Chlorobaculum parvum NCIB 8327: one gene and its partner. Each later gene encodes a partner of the first gene's protein in a complex. Links are inferred from orthologs where the notes say so. Each region holds a gene or a part of one and is shown on either strand. Other genes may lie near its edges. The genes, in order: smc and CPAR_RS00470.

Evidence for each region.
Region 2: the proteins of smc (region 1) and CPAR_RS00470 are in contact, whole or in part, in a crystal structure (PDB 3ZGX), measured with the Bacillus subtilis proteins. The link is inferred for Chlorobaculum parvum NCIB 8327 from one-to-one orthologs.

What each region holds. Positions count from the first base shown.
Region 1 is NC_011027.1:514,201-522,859, forward strand. Bases 1,663-5,767 are described here. They hold smc (chromosome segregation protein SMC), read right to left. Parts: upstream 5,415-5,767; coding sequence 1,863-5,414; downstream 1,663-1,862. Other genes in these bases: CPAR_RS02485 (HAD family hydrolase), read right to left, coding at 1,663-1,860; folP (dihydropteroate synthase), read right to left, coding at 5,525-5,767. In the rest of the region: nth (endonuclease III), read right to left, coding at 1-639; transcription antitermination factor NusB, read right to left, coding at 655-1,149; more of CPAR_RS02485, read right to left, coding at 1,159-1,662; more of folP, read right to left, coding at 5,768-6,430; CPAR_RS02500 (site-2 protease family protein), read right to left, coding at 6,437-7,444; CPAR_RS02505 (heme-binding domain-containing protein), read right to left, coding at 7,506-7,955; CPAR_RS02510 (class I SAM-dependent methyltransferase), read right to left, coding at 8,026-8,659. UniProt on the Bacillus subtilis protein: Required for chromosome condensation and partitioning.
Region 2 is NC_011027.1:100,062-107,372, reverse strand. The notes cover bases 1,392-4,148. They hold CPAR_RS00470 (segregation and condensation protein A), read right to left. Parts: upstream 3,256-4,148; coding sequence 2,527-3,255; downstream 1,392-2,526. Other genes in these bases: CPAR_RS00465 (tetratricopeptide repeat protein), read left to right, coding at 3,663-4,148; CPAR_RS00475 (DUF1015 domain-containing protein), read right to left, coding at 1,392-2,506. Also shown: tRNA (adenosine(37)-N6)-threonylcarbamoyltransferase complex dimerization subunit type 1 TsaB, read right to left, coding at 96-773; tRNA (adenosine(37)-N6)-threonylcarbamoyltransferase complex ATPase subunit type 1 TsaE, read right to left, coding at 783-1,226; more of CPAR_RS00475, read right to left, coding at 1,223-1,391; more of CPAR_RS00465, read left to right, coding at 4,149-4,208; CPAR_RS00460 (P-II family nitrogen regulator), read right to left, coding at 4,327-4,668; CPAR_RS00455 (ammonium transporter), read right to left, coding at 4,680-6,011; CPAR_RS10875 (hypothetical protein), read left to right, coding at 6,057-6,197; CPAR_RS00450 (RNA recognition motif domain-containing protein), read left to right, coding at 6,428-6,700; CPAR_RS00445 (TIGR01777 family oxidoreductase), read right to left, coding at 6,782-7,311. UniProt on the Bacillus subtilis protein: Participates in chromosomal partition during cell division. May act via the formation of a condensin-like complex containing Smc and ScpB that pull DNA away from mid-cell into both cell halves.

The DNA of each region.
Region 1 (8,659 bases):
AAGCACTTTTTCAGGCCAGTCGCAAGCTTCGATGATTGGGCACTTGCTGCACTCCGGCTTCTTTGCCTTGCAGGTGTAGCGTCCGTGCAGGACGAGGTAGTGGTGGAAGTCGATCATTCTCGATTCGGGAATGATTTTGAGTAGCGCCTCTTCGGTCTGTTCCGGCTTCGAGGTTTTGCAGAGGCCGATGCGGTTCGAGACGCGGTGCACGTGCGTATCGACCGGCATGGTCGGCACGCCGAATGCATTGCTCAGCACCACGTTGGCCGTCTTCCTTCCAACCCCCGGCAGGCTTTCCAGCGCTTCGCGTGAAGCCGGAACATCGCCGCCGAACTCATCGACAAGCCGCTGGCTCATAGCGAGAATATTTTTCGCCTTGTTGTTGTAGTAGTTGATCGGACGGATGATGGTTTTGATGTCATCCACATCCATGCGGCTCATCGCTTCGGCGTCGGGTGCGGCTTTGAACAGTTCGACCGTGAGCTGGTTGACCTTTTTGTCGGTCGCCTGCGCGGCCATGATGGTGGCCACCAGAAGCTGGAACGGAGTTTCGTAGTCCAGCTCGCTTTTCGGGTTCGGCCAGACGGCCGTGAGCGCCTTGTCGATGAAGGCGATCTTTTCGGGGACGGTCATGCTCATGGCTTTTGGCGCGCGTTAGCGGTTGCTTTCCGACTTCTGCATCTTCGACTCGGTGTGGTCGATCAGGCCGCGTCCGCACTTCTGGATGCGTCCCTCGGCTTTCAGGTCGTTGAAAATGGCGTCGAGAATGCCATTGACAAACTTGCTGCTCTTTTCGGTGCTGTTGAACTTCTTGGCAATTTCAATCGCTTCGTTGATCGAAACCTTCGGCGGAATGTCTTCGCAGTAGAGGATTTCGGCAAGGGCCATGCGCAGGATGTTTTTGTCGATGATCGCAATGCGGTTCATGTCCCAGTTGAAGGTGTGCTTGGCTATATGTCGGTCGATCTCTTCGCGATGGTCGATGATGCTTTTCATCAGGTGGTTGAAGAACTTCATCGCGTTCGGGTCGTCTGCCATCTCCTTGGTCAGCAGCCAGTTGGTCGCCGAGTCGGTATCGACATCCCGGAGTTCAAGCGTGTAAAGCGCCTGAATGATTTTTTCTCTGAGCTGCCGTCGGTAGGTCTTCATGATGCGGAATTAAGAGTGTTTTGGTGTAAGGATGCTGGCGAGAACTTCATCGGTCTCGGCAAAATTTCTGAACAGCGTTCCGGGTTTGTGCCGGGCCAGCTCCTCCATCGTAAAATTGCCGGTCGCTACGGCGATCGAGCGGGCATCGAGTTCGCGCGCGCAACGGATGTCGTGTTCGGTGTCGCCGATAATAACGATTTGCGAGGAGGAATAGTTTGCTCCGGTCATGCGCCGGGCCCGTTCGAGCGCGATATGGGGAAGTTCGTTGCGGTCGAGCGCGTCGTCTGCGAAGGCGCCGAACGGAAAGTAGTGGTCGATCTCCGGGAGTTTGAGCTTGTGGCGTCCCGAGCCTTCGAAGTTGCCGGTCAACAGGCCGAGCAGGATATCGCTTCGAACTGAAAGGGTGTCGAGCAGTTCGCGTACCCCTTCGAGCAGGGTGATGTCTTCACGCCGTGCGCGTTCGCGGAAAAGGGCGATGTAGGCTTCCTTGGCTTTATCGAACTTGTCTGCAATTTCGGCACGTTCGAGTCCGACGTTGGAGAGCACTTCGTAGATGATTGCCCCGTCCATCTTGCCGGAGAAGTCGTGACTGCCGGTGCTGCCTTCGGTGCCGTACACCTCGATGAGCGCGTCGGCCAGCACGCGTCGGTTCATGCTTCCGACTTTCAGAAGGGTTCCATCGATGTCGAACAGAACAAGTGTGCGGGACATAATCAGGATGCTGTTTCCTCAGAGCGTGCGTTTTCGATCTTGACCGGAATGAGTTTTGAAACTCCTTCCTCTTCCATCGTGACGCCGTAAAGTGCCTGGCACGAGGCCATGCTCTTTTTGTTGTGCGTAACGATAATAAATTGAGTGTTATTCTCAAATTTTTTCAGAAGCTTGATGAAACGCCCGACGTTGGCGTCGTCGAGCGGCGCATCGACCTCGTCGAGGATGCAGAAGGGGCTCGGCTTGACCAGGTAGATCGCAAACAGCAGCGACAGCGCGGTCAGCGCTTTTTCGCCGCCGCTGAGCTGCTCGATGGCCAGTGGCTTCTTGCCGCGCGGCTTGGCGACGATCTGGATGTGCGCTTCGAGCGGATCGTCCTCCGCCGTGTGGATCAACAGATCAACCTCGTCTTCAGGGTCGAACAGGTCGTGGAAAATCCGGATGAAGTTCTTCCGCACCTGGTCGAAGGTTTCCCGGAATTTTTCGAGCGCCGTACGGTTGATCTCCTCGATGGTCTCCCTGAGCTGCTTTTCGGCGCTGACCAGATCCTCTTTCTGAGCAGTCAGGAAGTCGAGGCGCTCCTTTTCGGCATCGTACTCCTCCAGCGCCAGTTCGTTCACACCACCGAACTGCTCTTTCTGTTTTTGCAGGTAGGCGAGTCGCTCCTTCGATTTTTCGAGATCGAACCCTTCGGGCAGGTGCGCCGGGATCGGGTCGAGCTCGACGCCGTAGCGCTCCATGACTGTGGTTTGCAGATGGTTGATGCCCTGCTCGAGTTTGACTTTACTGTTGCTGAACTCGGAGAGCATTTGCTGAGAAAGGTCGTGCTTGCGCCGCAGATCCCGGAGGTTGGACAGCGCGTCATGGTTTTTGGTCTGGAGGTCGCGGTATGAGGACTCCAGTTCGTTGAGCGCCTGTTGCTGTTTTGCCGAGACAATCAGCGTTTTTTCATGTTCGGCGGCGGTCTGGGTGATGGCCTGGCCGAGCACCTCGATCTCTTTTTCAGCACGTCCGATCTGATGCTGCATGCCGCTGATTTCGTCGCTGAGCGTGACGATTGCCTGTTGGCAGGCTTCAGCTTTGAAGCTGTGTTTTTCGAGATCGAGCTGCGCGTCGCGGAAGCGGCCCTGCTGCGCCTGAAGCTCGGCGTGCAGCTTCCGACTGCGCTCCTCCTCTGCGGAGAGTGCCTCCTGCATGGTGTTCACCTCCTGCTGGCCGTGCTCAAGCTTTTCTTCGAGCTGGCGGATTTCCGGTAGCAGGTTCTCCAGCTCGCTTTCCGCTGTCCGGATCGACGCTTTGATAGCCTCCATCTCTTTGCCTGTACGTTCGATCTGGTCGGCTCCCGAGCGCTCTTCGGCTTCGAACCGGGCAAGCGCTTTTTCGAACGCGGCGATCTCCTGGTTGACCGCTGAGGCCTCTCGTCTGATTTTTTGCGGATCGATGGCGTTCAGCTCGTTCCGGAGTTCCGTCAGCGTTTTTTCGGCTTCGGCAATGTTGGCAACCACCTCGTTCATGTTCTGCTGCAACTGGTCGCGTTCGGCCTTTTTGCCGAGCCGCAGGCTGTCGCTGCCCTTGGGACTGCCGCCGAAGAGTACGCCGCGCCGCGTGAACTTTTCGCCGCTGGCAGTGATGAAGAGCGCTTCGGGGTGGTGTTCGGCAAGGCGTTCGGCGGTATCGAGATTGTCCACCACGTAGCGATGCTGCAGGAGCAGCTGTAACGCTCGGGCGAGCTCGTCCGGCCCCTGCACCAGATCGACCGCCCGTTGTGCACCTTCGATTTCGGCGTAGTCGATACCGTTGCCGTTGGCGATCATGTCGAGCACGAGGAAGTGCACCTTGCCCTTGTCGGCTCTGGTGAGGTTCGAGATGGCCTTTTTTGCCTCGTCGAGCGTGTGGCAGAGGTAGTAGCCGAGGCTTTCGCCAAAGGCTGCGTTGAGTGCTTTTTTATGGCGCTCTTCGACCGAAATCAGATCCGACAGGCAGCCGAGTCCCGGTTTGCCGTCACGCTGCTTTTCGAGGAATGCCACCCCTTCGGGCAGGCCTTCGAACTTTTCGAGAATCGAGTCGCACAGCCTGATCTGGTTGTTCAGGTGGTTGTGCTCGCTCTTGCGGGTCAGCAGCTCCTCTTTCTGTTTTTCAACCTCTTCCGACATGCTTGCCCTGCGCTGGAGCAGGCGCTCCTCCTCCTCTTTGAGGTTTTCGAGCGTTCGCAGCTTCTCTTCGAGCTGTCCGGAGGTGCGGAGCCTGTCGGGTTCGAAGCGTTCGAGCGACTGCTCCAGCTCGCGCTTGCGCTGTTCGAGCCGGGCGAGCGAGCCTTCGAGGTGCTCTTTGCGCGTGCGGAGCGACTGGCGGGTGAGGTTCAGCTTGTTGATCGCCTGTTGCTGCTCGGCGGTTGAACGGCGTTCATCGTGCAGTCGCTTCCGGCCTTCGTCGAGCGCCGAGTTCAGTGCCGCTTCCTGCTGCTTGAGCTTCTCGAACGCTTCGAGAGCGCTTGCGCACGCCTCCTCCAGCGGCGTTTTCCGTTTGGACAACTCCTTTGACAACGCCTCCTGTTCGAGCCTTCGGCGGCCTTTATCGGCTATCGAATAGTTCAGCCTGTCGATGGTCTGGCGCAGGCTTTTCTGCTTCTCCTGCTCCTGCAGCAACTGCTTTTCGAGGGTGTGCACGAGCTGGTTGGTGGCGTTCAGCTCCTTCTGCTCTTCGGCGAGTTTTCGTTCGAGATCGAGCTGTCGCAGTTCGGACTCCTGTTGTGAGCTGTCGAGTTTGGCGATGGTGGCTGCAAGTTCGTGGCACTGGCGTTCCTCGGCGGCGATGGAGTCGAGCAGCGGCTTGAGCTTTTGCAGGTGCTCGTCCATCGAGAGCGCCGACAGGGTCAGGTCGAGCGTTCGCAGCTCCTCTTTGATCTCTTTGTACCGCTCGGCTTTGCGTACCTGAAGTTTGAGTGAGCGCACCTTCTTTTCCACCTCGGCCAGCACGTCATCCACGCGGGCCAGGTCGCGCGAGGCACTTTCGAGCTGGCGGAAGGTCTGCTTGCGGCGCTGCTTGTAGCGGGTGATGCCGGCGGCTTCTTCAAACAGCTTCAGGCGTTCCTCGCTCTTGTTGCTGATGATCTCCTCGATCATCTTCAGCTCGATAACCGAATAGGCGTCGCTGCCCATGCCGGTGTCGGCGAAGAGGTCGAGGATGTCCTTGAGGCGGCAGGGCACCATGTTGAGCAGGTAGTCGCTGTCGCCGTTGCGATAGAGGCGCCGCGTGATGGTGACCTCGGTGTACTCGGTCGGCAGGACGTTGCGCGTGTTCTCGATGGTGAGGGAGACCTCGGTGAAGCTGAGAGGTTTGAGCCGTTTGGTGCCGTTGAAGATGATGCTCTCCATTTTTGGTGAGCGGAGCAGCATCGATTTCTGCTCGCCGAGCACCCAGCGGATGGCATCGACAACGTTCGTTTTGCCGCACCCGTTCGGCCCGACAATGGCGGTGAGACCCTTGTCGAAGTGTATCCTGACCCTGTGGGCGAAGCTTTTGAAACCGAAAAGTTCGATTTTCGACAGGTACATGAACGGGGTATTAACGGTCTCCGAAAGAGCGACGGCGTCCGAGCGAACGTCGCTGTCGGACGAAAGTTAACAAAAAATCGACGAACCGGACAACGGAGCGTTTACGCCGATCACTCTGAAGCGCGGCGGGTTGCGAGCACGATGGCGCGGGCTTCGACGGCGGCCTTGACGTCGTGCACGCGCAGGATGTCCGCGCCGTTCATGAGCGCGATGGTGTTGGCGCTGATGGTGGCGAAGAGCCGTTCCGACGGCGGTGGCGCGTCCTCGCCGGGGCGCCTGATCGCCTGGCCGAGAAACGACTTGCGCGAAAGCCCGGCAAGCACCGGCCACCCGAGTTCGTGCAGCTCGTCGAGCCGCGCGAGCAGCCGGTAGTTCTCCTCGACGCTCTTGCCGAATCCCAACCCTGGATCGAGCACGATCGACTCGATGCCGTAGCTTGTTGCCAGCTCGACCGAGCGGCGCAGGAAGCTGGTTACGCGGCTCATCACCTCTTCGTCTTTTGCGCCGGTCTCCTGGCTCCAGCGCAGGCTGTCGGGCCGTGCTGGGGTGTGCATCAATACCACGCCGCTCTGGTGCCGTGCGCATACCTCCGGCATCGCCGGATCGAAGCTGAAGCCGGAGATGTCGTTGACAATGTTGGCTCCGGCGAGGAGTGCTTTGTTGGCCACCTCGGCTTTGTAGGTGTCAATCGAAATCAGCACGCCGCTGCGCTTGCGCAGCAGTTCGATAAACGGTACGGTTCGCCTTATCTCCTCCTCCGTGCTGACCGGGTCGGCTCCGGGGCGGGTCGATTCGCCTCCCACGTCGATGATCTCCGCTCCGGCGTGCACCATCGCCATCGCCGACTCCAGCGCGCGTTCGAGCTGCGCCTCATTGCCGGTCGAACCGTACACGCCGCCGTCGAAAAACGAATCAGGCGTCAGGTTGACCACGCCCATGATGGCGGGGGTCGAAAGGTCGAGAATCTTTCCGGCGCAATCGAGCCGGTAGCGGTTGCTGTCGATGGAGTTGGTCATGGCGGATCAGAGAATGTCGAACGGCATCGGGGTGAAGGTCAGGACGAACAGGGCGATGCAGAGCCATCCGGCGATGGTACGCCCCATCGAGAGGCGCTGGCGAACCGAGACTGCCGGGTGGCGTGTGCCGATAAACTGTTTCAGGATGAACGCCCACACAATCCAGCCCGGCCAGGAGTGCCGGAGCACAGACTCCGGAATCGGCAAGGTCAGCGAGGGCAGGAAGATGCCCGCCAGCTCCACGGCGAATGAGGGGAGGCCGAGGATGATGATGGCGATCAGGAACCCGTTGGCGATTTTGCGGTGCCCTGCGTCGCCGAACATCGCATAGATTACGTGCCCGCCGTCAAGCTGGCCCACAGGCAGCAGGTTCAGCGCGGTCACGAAGCAGGCGAGCCAGCCGGTGAAAAGAAACGGATAGCGGTACAGCTCGGTCATCGGTGGCACGGCTTTCGAAGAAAAAAACGATTCGAGCAGGACGAAGAGCAGATTCTTGCCAAAAACGAGCGTGCCATGCGGTGATGGCAGGGTGGCGACCGGCGTGATGTACGGCGCTGGAGGCAGCATCAGGAATCCATACACCAGCAATCCGAGGGCGACCGTGAATCCGGCCAGCGGCCCTGCCGAGCCGGTGTCGAACAGAATGCGCGTGCTGCTGATCGGCTCCTTGATGCGAATCACCGCACCCATCGTACCGATATTCAGAAAATTCGGGAACGGCGGAATGGGAATGTAGTAGGGCAGGGTCGCTCGCAGGCGATGGCGCATGGCCGTGAAAAAGTGGCCGAACTCGTGCACGGTCAGGAATCCGAGCAGCGAAAGCGAGTAGGGCAGGCCCGCTTTCAGAAAAAGCATCAATTCAGAGCCGGTCGTGATGACCATCGTTTTGCCAGCCCACTCCGCCCCTGCCCAGGTGGTGGTGAACAGCGTGACGAGGAACAGAAACAGGTGCAGCGGATAGCTCCGGAGCTTTGGCCAGGGGCTGTCAGGCTTCGGAAAAACTGAATTCTTCACTTCGCGTTGCTTCGTTCAGAATGACAAATGTTTGAGACAGCCCCCTTACCCGATTGCGCGATCAGGGTTTTTCCTCGTGTTCCGCATCTTCGTCGCCGAAGGTTGCGGCCAGTCCCTTGACCAGCTCATCCTTTTCGGCGTCGGTCAGCTTCGCTTCGGGATGCGCCGGCATGTAAAACCACGGCGGCATTTTTCCTTCCCTCAATTCGCCGGCGGCTTCATCGCCATCGTTCTTGCCTGGGCGTCCCCACTCGGAGACGTTGAACTTCGAGCGTCCGACCTTGACGTCAAGATTGATGATCCACGAAAGCGGGGCGATGTTGCTGTACCACGGCCAGATGGTTTCGTTGGAGTGGCAGTTCGCGCAGGAGCGTTTGAACAGCTCTTCCGTCCGCGGGCTATCCCATTGGGGAGTGCCGGTTACCGGAGGGTTCTCGTGGCTGGGGCGCGGGATTAACTGAATCAGGATGAGGACGACAACAACCACCGTCAGTGCTTTGGCGATGTTCATGGGCGTGTTCTCCGATTGATGGACGATGACTGAATTGACTAAAAGTAAAATCTTTCTCCCGCTTTACCAATCATGTGCCAGCATCGTTTAGCGGGACATGCAGGATGGTCATCGGCCAGGAGCAGGTTACCCGATGCGTCTCATTGCCTGTGGCGATGGCGGCGATGATATCAAGTTCGATTCCGGAATAAAATTTTCTGGCCGAGGTCAGGCCGTCAAGCGTAAAATCTCCGATGCCCTGAAGGCTCGCCACCAGCGGTACGCCGCCAATGAGCAGCAGACTGCGGAACCCATCGAGGCCGATGAACGCCGATGCGCCGTGCCGCTTCGCCTGGGCGATCATGAGCGCGAGCTGGCCGGGTGTGAAGTGGTGCAGGCTTTGCGAAATGACCACCAGATCAGCCGAGCCGGGTTCGATCCCTTCGAAGTCAAACGCATTCAGGCGTCTGAAGCTTAATGGCAGGTTTTTTTCTCTTGCCAGCCGGTTGCCTTCGCTGATCATTTCGGGTACGATGTCCGAAGCGGTGATCCTGACTTCGATGCCCGCCTTTTGTGCTCTTTCTGCCAGAGCAAAGGCCAGTCCACCCGATCCGGCGGCCAGTTCGAGGATGCCCACCGTTTTGCCCGAGCGTCCCAGCTTTTCAGTCAAAGGCATGAGCAGATCGCACTGATGCTCGTAAGAGAATGTCATCCGGTTCATCCGG
Region 2 (7,311 bases), 410 kb from region 1 along the record:
CAAATGAGAAATTGAAATGCTTTTTTACAAAATAGTTACATCGGACGATACGTTCTTTTGAAACCATGCAAGTCAAAGAAAAAACACAGGTTGCATCATGAGCGCGCCTGTTTGGGCACAAACGCCTGGCGATACTCGGGCGTCGCATCGGTGCTCGATTCGCCACCGCCTGCCGCGAACGCCTGTTCGGCAAAAGGCAACAGCGCAGATGCGGTGAAAAACGAAGCCTCGATGCAGCGGGAAGCAAGCTGCGGAACCTCATCGGCAAGCGTTTGGACACCCCGCCCGACAATGACGAACGCTCCGCCAAGCGAAGCCAGACGACCGGGCAATTTGGCGGCATCGCAACGGAAGTTCTCGATCTCGGTCAGCGCTTTGCCGTCGCGCCGGTAGATCGCCGCGAAATACTCGCCTGCCCTGGATGGAATAACCGGCACGAGGTTGGCAGCCTCGGTATGCGGCAGGGCTGCGGAAGCCAGCGCGATCATGGTAGGAACCGGCAAGAGCGGCAAATCCGCACCGAAAGCGATTCCCTTAGCCACCGACATGCCGATGCGCAGGGCGGTGAACGAACCGGGACCGGAGGAGACCGCGACGCCATCGAGTTCAGCGGCGGACGGAATCCCCGCCTCCGCCATAACCTGCATCACCAGCGGCACCAGCGCTTCGGCGGTTTTCTGCCACTCGGCGAGGCGCTGTTCAACAATGGTGCCGTCTCGGCTGACCGCGACGCTGGCAAATCCGTGGGTGCACTCGATGGCAAGAATCTTCATGGACTCAACTCAACTGATGACGATTTTCCGCTGCTCGTCGCCGGTAATGAGCAGCTCCACCCGACGGGTGTAGCGCCGGTCGAGCGACGAAAAACGCTCGCCCCACTCGACCACCGACAGAAACGGCCCCGAAAGATAGTCGTCGAACCCCGCCGCGTCAAGCTCCTTTTCCGATTCGATCCGATACAGGTCGAAATGGTGTAGTTCGACCGGGCGGCCACGCATCGAGCCCTCGTAGATATTCATCAGCGAAAAGGTGGGGCTGGAGAGCTGCTCCTCGCAGCCGAACACTTCGGCGATGCCCCGCATGAACTCGGTCTTGCCCGCGCCAAGCGTCCCGGTCAGGCAAACCGTCTGGCCCGGCCCGAGCCCGGAAGCGAACCGCCGCGCATACTCGCGGGTCTCGTCAGCCGAATGCGACAGAAACTCGCCCCTCATCTCCTGAGCCATCATGCATCCCCCTCCAGAGAGCGGAACACCATGCCGGTCATCACCTTGGGATAGAACCATGTCGATTTCTGCGGCATCGCCTCACCCGACTGCGAGACCGACATCACCTGCTCGGCTCCGGTTGGTCGAAGCACGATGCCGACCTGCGCCTTGCCCGACGCAACGGCGTCAAACACCTCATCCATACGGTTGGCGTAGGTCAGGTTGCTCTCCTTCTCGACCGCCTCGGCCTCGATGCCAAGCATCTGGCCAAGTACGAGGTCGTGCAGCACCACCACATCGAGCCCCTGCAACGCCTCGGGCACCGGCCCCGACAACACTTCCGAAGGCTTCGCATCGAGCGAAACGCCGAGCACCATCTCCGGCAGCACAATTCCGTAGCACGGCTGCTGTCCGCCGGTGGCGAGAAACTCGTCGAGCGCCCCCCTGCCGGGCAGCTCCCAGACGGTAAACGCGCGATCGAGACTCGCGATGAAAGCTTCGGGATCGAACGATTCCAGTCCGTGCACCAGGCGATGAATCGGCAGGATCAGCAGCCCCTCGTCGTAGATGTTCGACAAATAGGCCATGATATAGTTATAAGGCTCACGCCCCGTATGGCCGGGATTGGCGGCAGCCCGTTCGTTCCTGTACGCCAGCCCGGTTTCATAGCGATGATGCCCGTCGGCGATGTACACCTTCAGCGCATCGAGTTTGGCGGCGAACCGGGCGATCAGCGCCGGATCGCTCATGCGCCACATGCGACTCCGCACCCCGTCGAACTCGGCATCGAGAACCGGCTCGCGCCCTTCGACGAACTCATATAGCAGCTTGTCGGTGCGTTGGGACTGATCGGCATACAGCCCGAAAATGCTGCTGAGGTTCGCCTTGGTCTCACGAAACATCTTCAGCCGGTCGGCCTTCGGCCCGGAAAGCGTCCGCTCGTGCGGCAGCACCTTCTGCTCGGAGGGCTCATACAGTCGCAGCGCAGCGAACAGCCCCTTGCGCGTGCGGCTTACGCCCTGCTCGTCCTCGAAGGTCTGAAAGCAGGGGTAGAGCGCGGGCTCATCGTCCTGCACAAGGACCGATGCGGCAAGCCATTCGTGGAGCCGGGCTGCCGCAGCGGCATAGCGGTCGGCTTCGGCAGGCAACTCCAGACGAACCGCATTGTAATCCGAACTCTCGTACAGCGCTCGCTGCAGGTCGGCAGATATGGCGTCGTAAGGCGGGCAGATAAGCTTCGAGGCTTCGCTGGCGACATCGGGGCCGTAAACAATCCCCTTGAACGGCACAATCTCGGGCATGGGCTTATGGGTTTAGGCGGTTAATCGACGGGCTCTCGCTGTGAAATCCAGAAATCGTTGACCCCCTCCTTGATGATGACGGAAATTTTATTGTTCCGACACAATTCGAGCACGGCCAGAAAGGTGACGACAATCACAATCGCCTCGCGCAGTTCATCGAACAGGGAGGTGAAGGAAACCTGCACCCGCTCACCGAGGCGCGTCATGATGAGGGCGCTCTGCTGCTCGATGGTCACCGGCGCGTCTGAAACGTTCTGCGTCCTCGTTTTCGGCATGTTGTCGATCACCGACTGGTAGGCCAGCATGAGGTGGTACAGCGTCGGACGGTTGACCGGTTCGTCCATCTCGTCGATCACCTCCGGTTCCAGCTCCTCGAACACGCCGCGCGGAAACATCCGCTCACGATCCAGACCCAGCAACTCAAGCTCGGAAGCCCCCTCTTTGATGCGCTTGTATTCGAGGAGCCGCTGCACCAGCTCGGTTCTCGGGTCGAACTCGCCATCGTCGCCAGCCTCGGGCTCCGGACGAGGAAGCAGCATTCGCGCCTTGATGCTCATGAGCATCGAGGCCATGTAGATGAACTCGGCGGCGACCTCAAGATTCAGCCGCTGCATGGCATGGATGTAGGCGATGAAGTCGCCGGTAATCTTTGAAACCGGAATATTGTAGATGTCAAGCTCGTCACGCTTGATAAAAAACAGGAGAAGGTCGAGCGGGCCTTCGAACTCTTCCAGACTGATGCGGAACATGCAGTACCTGTTGATTTCGAATTGAGATGTGGGCAGACAACGATGCCTTCTGAAGAGCTTTCAGTAAGGCGATGCTACCGTTTTCAAGAGATCGCCATACAGCGCCGGCCTTGACGGAAGGCCAATCCGAAGCGCCGCAGCTCTCCGCGTACCCCTACAAGGTAAAGACTTTCCGTTTAAATTTTTGAACCACGATCGGTATTTTTACCCCGACGGCCCTCGTTTGCCGCAATAACGCCGAACTCTCCCGCGCCACTTGACGCTCAGGAAGTTCGACAGCAAAGCAAACGGAGCACGGAAACCGGAATCCCCGACAAACCGGGATGCGAACTTGTTGCCACCCGATGCCGTTATCGGTGTTCGGAACCAATCCATAAAACACCCTCCATTCATTCGATCACTTCCTTATGAAGCGCCGTGCTGCTACACCCATGCTTGCCTTCGCCATCCTGGCCTCGCTCGCCTCGCCGTGCGCGGCACAATCGGCCGAGGAGTACTACAACCAGGCGCTCTCAAAGCAAAAAGCTGGAGAGCTGGAAGAGGCAGTGCGCCTTTACACCAAAGCCATCAACAAAGATGATCGCATGATCATGGCCTACCAGATGCGGGGTGCGGCATGGCAGAAAATGCGGCAATTACAGCAGGCCTTCGACGATTACACCATCCTTATCGAGCAGGACGATCCCTACTTCCGGGCCGTCGGCTACTTCAATCGCGGCATCGTCAACGACATCGCAGGCCGTCACACCGAAGCGATCAGCGACTTCACTGGAGCCTTGAAGATCGACTGGAAAATGGGAGCAGCCTATTTCCACAGAGCCGTCGCCCGCCTCAAGAGCAGAGACAGCACCGGTGCTTTCAAAGATTTACACCAGGCCGCCCGGCGCGGTGACACCGATGCAAAAAAATGGCTCGACCTCCTTTCGCCCAGCTGGCGAGAAGCGAAACCATGAACACCGCCAAGCCTGAACGCATTTGAGCTGAAAAGCAGAAGCCGCCGGAGAACGTCTGTCTCCCGGCGGCTTCTGCTTTCATTAGATAATCGGTGCACGAACCGTGCTGAATCAAGGCTCAGATAGCGCTTCCTCCGCGCTCGTCAGTCCTGATCCTGATGCACTGCTCCAGCGGCGTAACGAAAATCTTGCCGTCGCCGATTTTGCCAGCGGCATGCCGCGCGGCTTCGATGATGGTATCGATGGTGGTATCGACATATTGATCGTTGACGGCGATATCCAGACGCACCTTCGGAATAAGGTTCGGAGCGATTTTCTGGCCACGATAATACTCGATATCCTCCTGGCGGCCGTGGCCGCTCACGCGGCTGACCGTAATTCTGGTAATATCGGCCTGTATCAGCGCTTCGCGAACGTGGTCAAGCCTGTCCGGAGGAATGATAGCGGTAATAAGTTTCATACTGTTTTCTATCAGTTAGGATTGATAAGGCCGTATCCCTGCTCACCGTGCATGCTGTGGTCAAGGCCGGACATTTCATCGCTTTCGCCGATACGCAAACCGACGGTTTTTTCCACAATCACCAGCAGCACCAGCGAAACGACAGCGGCAAACACCACCGTAACGCCCACCGCCGTAGCCTGAACACCGAGCTGCTGCCACACCGTCCAGGAACCGCCGGCAGCTTCAGCAGCCTCGGCCATCCAGGAGGGACGAATGAAAAAGGTGAGGAAAAGAGCGCCGACAATACCACCGACACCGTGCACGCCGAACGCATCGAGGCTGTCATCGTAACCGAGCTTGTTTTTGAGCGTAATGGCCATGTAGCAGATCAGAGCAGCAATGGCGCCCAGCGCGAATGCACCGAAAGGCGGCACAACCCCGGCGGCCGGAGTGATTGCAACCAGACCGGCAAGAATGCCCGATGCCACGCCAAGACTGGTGGCCTTGCCGTAGTGAACGAGCTCAACCATCATCCAGGTGAACGCACCGGCAGCGGCGGCCATCTGGGTCACGGTCAGGGCACGGGCGGTGGCAAGATCGCTCGAAATGGCGCTGCCGGCGTTGAAGCCGAACCAGCCAACCCAAAGCAGACCGGCGCCCATCAGGGTCATGACCAGATTGTTCGGATGCATCACATTCCTCGGGTAACCACGGCGGGCGCCGAGGTACAGCGCGGCAACCAGCGCCGTAACACCGGACGAAATATGAACCACCGTGCCACCTGCGAAGTCGATCGCACCGGCAGCACCGAGGTTGAACAGAAAGCCGTCAGCAGCCCACACCCAGTGGCAGATCGGCGTATAGACCACGATGCTCCAGAGCGCGATGAACAGAAGGTAGCCCTTGAAATTGACACGCTCGGCAAACGCACCGGCAATCAGCGCCGGAGTGATGATGGCAAACTTGCCCTGGAACATGGCGAATACATATTCAGGAATATGGCTGTCCATAATCGCGTTATCGATACCCTGCAACATGAAATAGTCGCTGTTCCAGCCAACCAGTCCACCAAGAATATTGGGGCCAAAGCTCAGCGCATAACCCACCGCAGGCCAGATCACGCCGATAATCACCATAGCGGCAAAGCTGTGCATCATGGTACCAAGAACGTTTTTCGTCCGGACAAGGCCACCATAGAACATGGCCAGACCTGGCACCATCAGCAACACCAGTGCCGTGGAAGTCAGCATCCATGACGTCGTACCGGTATCCGAAGTCACACTTTCGGCAGCCCATCCGGTATTGTGAGCCATCATCAGCGCAAACAGAACAAGCAGTGATGATCTCAGTTTGTTACCCATAAACATCCCGTCTTATTCGATTAATAAATCCTAAAAATTTTATGAATGAGTGTTGATAATAACGATTCATTTAAGGCGAAACAAGAATTACAAGCAACTTTCTTACGAAATAGTAGAAAAAGGCGGAAAAACCGACATTCAGGAATTTTTCTGGCCGAAGAAGATGAAATGAAAAAAGAGGCTTGAAGAGAGAGAAAGGGAACGCAAAAGGAGAAAAAAGAGAACTTGTCCGGCTTAAAAAACATCAAGAATTAATCAAGCCGAAACGTTTTTCTTTTTGAAAAGGATAGTTTATTGAGGTAAATTGCATCTTAATTAATTAGCCAGTGGTTGGCTGATCGCTTGACGGATGATTGGTGCTTTGGTTATCCGATGGCGAAATTCTCTATCGAAGCACATGTTTCTACCGTCCCACAATGAATATTTACATTGGCAATCTGCCGTACAGCGTTTCGGAAGATGACTTACGCGATGCGTTCTCTGAGTTCGGGCAGGTGCACAGCGCCAACATCATTACCGACAAGTTTTCAGGCCGTTCCAAAGGCTTCGGATTTGTCGATATGCCGAACGACGGCGAGGCTCGTGAAGCGATCGACGCCATGAACGACAAAGACTTCAAAGGCCGCACCATAAAAGTCAACGAGGCAAGGCCGCGCGAAGAGAGGCCGATGAGAAGAGAGCGCTACTAATAGCGGTTTTTCTCTCGTCAAAAAGCTCATGCGGGCAGGCTCACAAGGCCTGGCCCGCTTTTTTTATGCCTCTCCGGAACTTCAAATCTTTCTGGAAATGAGATCGGCAAGCGCATCATGCAGGTGGGCCCAGGCAAACGAAAAGCCATGCTGCTGAAGAAACTCGGGCTTGACGTTCTGCCCTTTGACGGCATACTCCGCACCCTCACCCATGAGTACCTGAACAGCCAGTTTAGGCACCGGAAAAAGTGATGGCCGATGCATCACCGAACCGAGCGCATCCGCAAAGTCTTTCATGTTCACCGGATCGGGAGCAACGGCATTGATCGGGCCGTGAAACTCTTCCTTGTCAAGCGCTTCGAGAATGATTTCCACCTCGTCATCGAGATGAATCCACGAAATGCACTGCTGGCCTGAACCGATCGATCCGCCGATAAAAAAGTCGAACGGCGTCATCATCTTCTGTAACATCCCCCCCTTGCTGGAAAGCACGATGCCCGTCCTCAGGCGTATTACCCGAATACCGAGTTGCTCAGCCGGAAGCGCTTCCTTTTCCCAGTCGAAACAGATTTGGGCCAGAAAATCCTTTCCTGGAGCCCCAGATTCGCCAA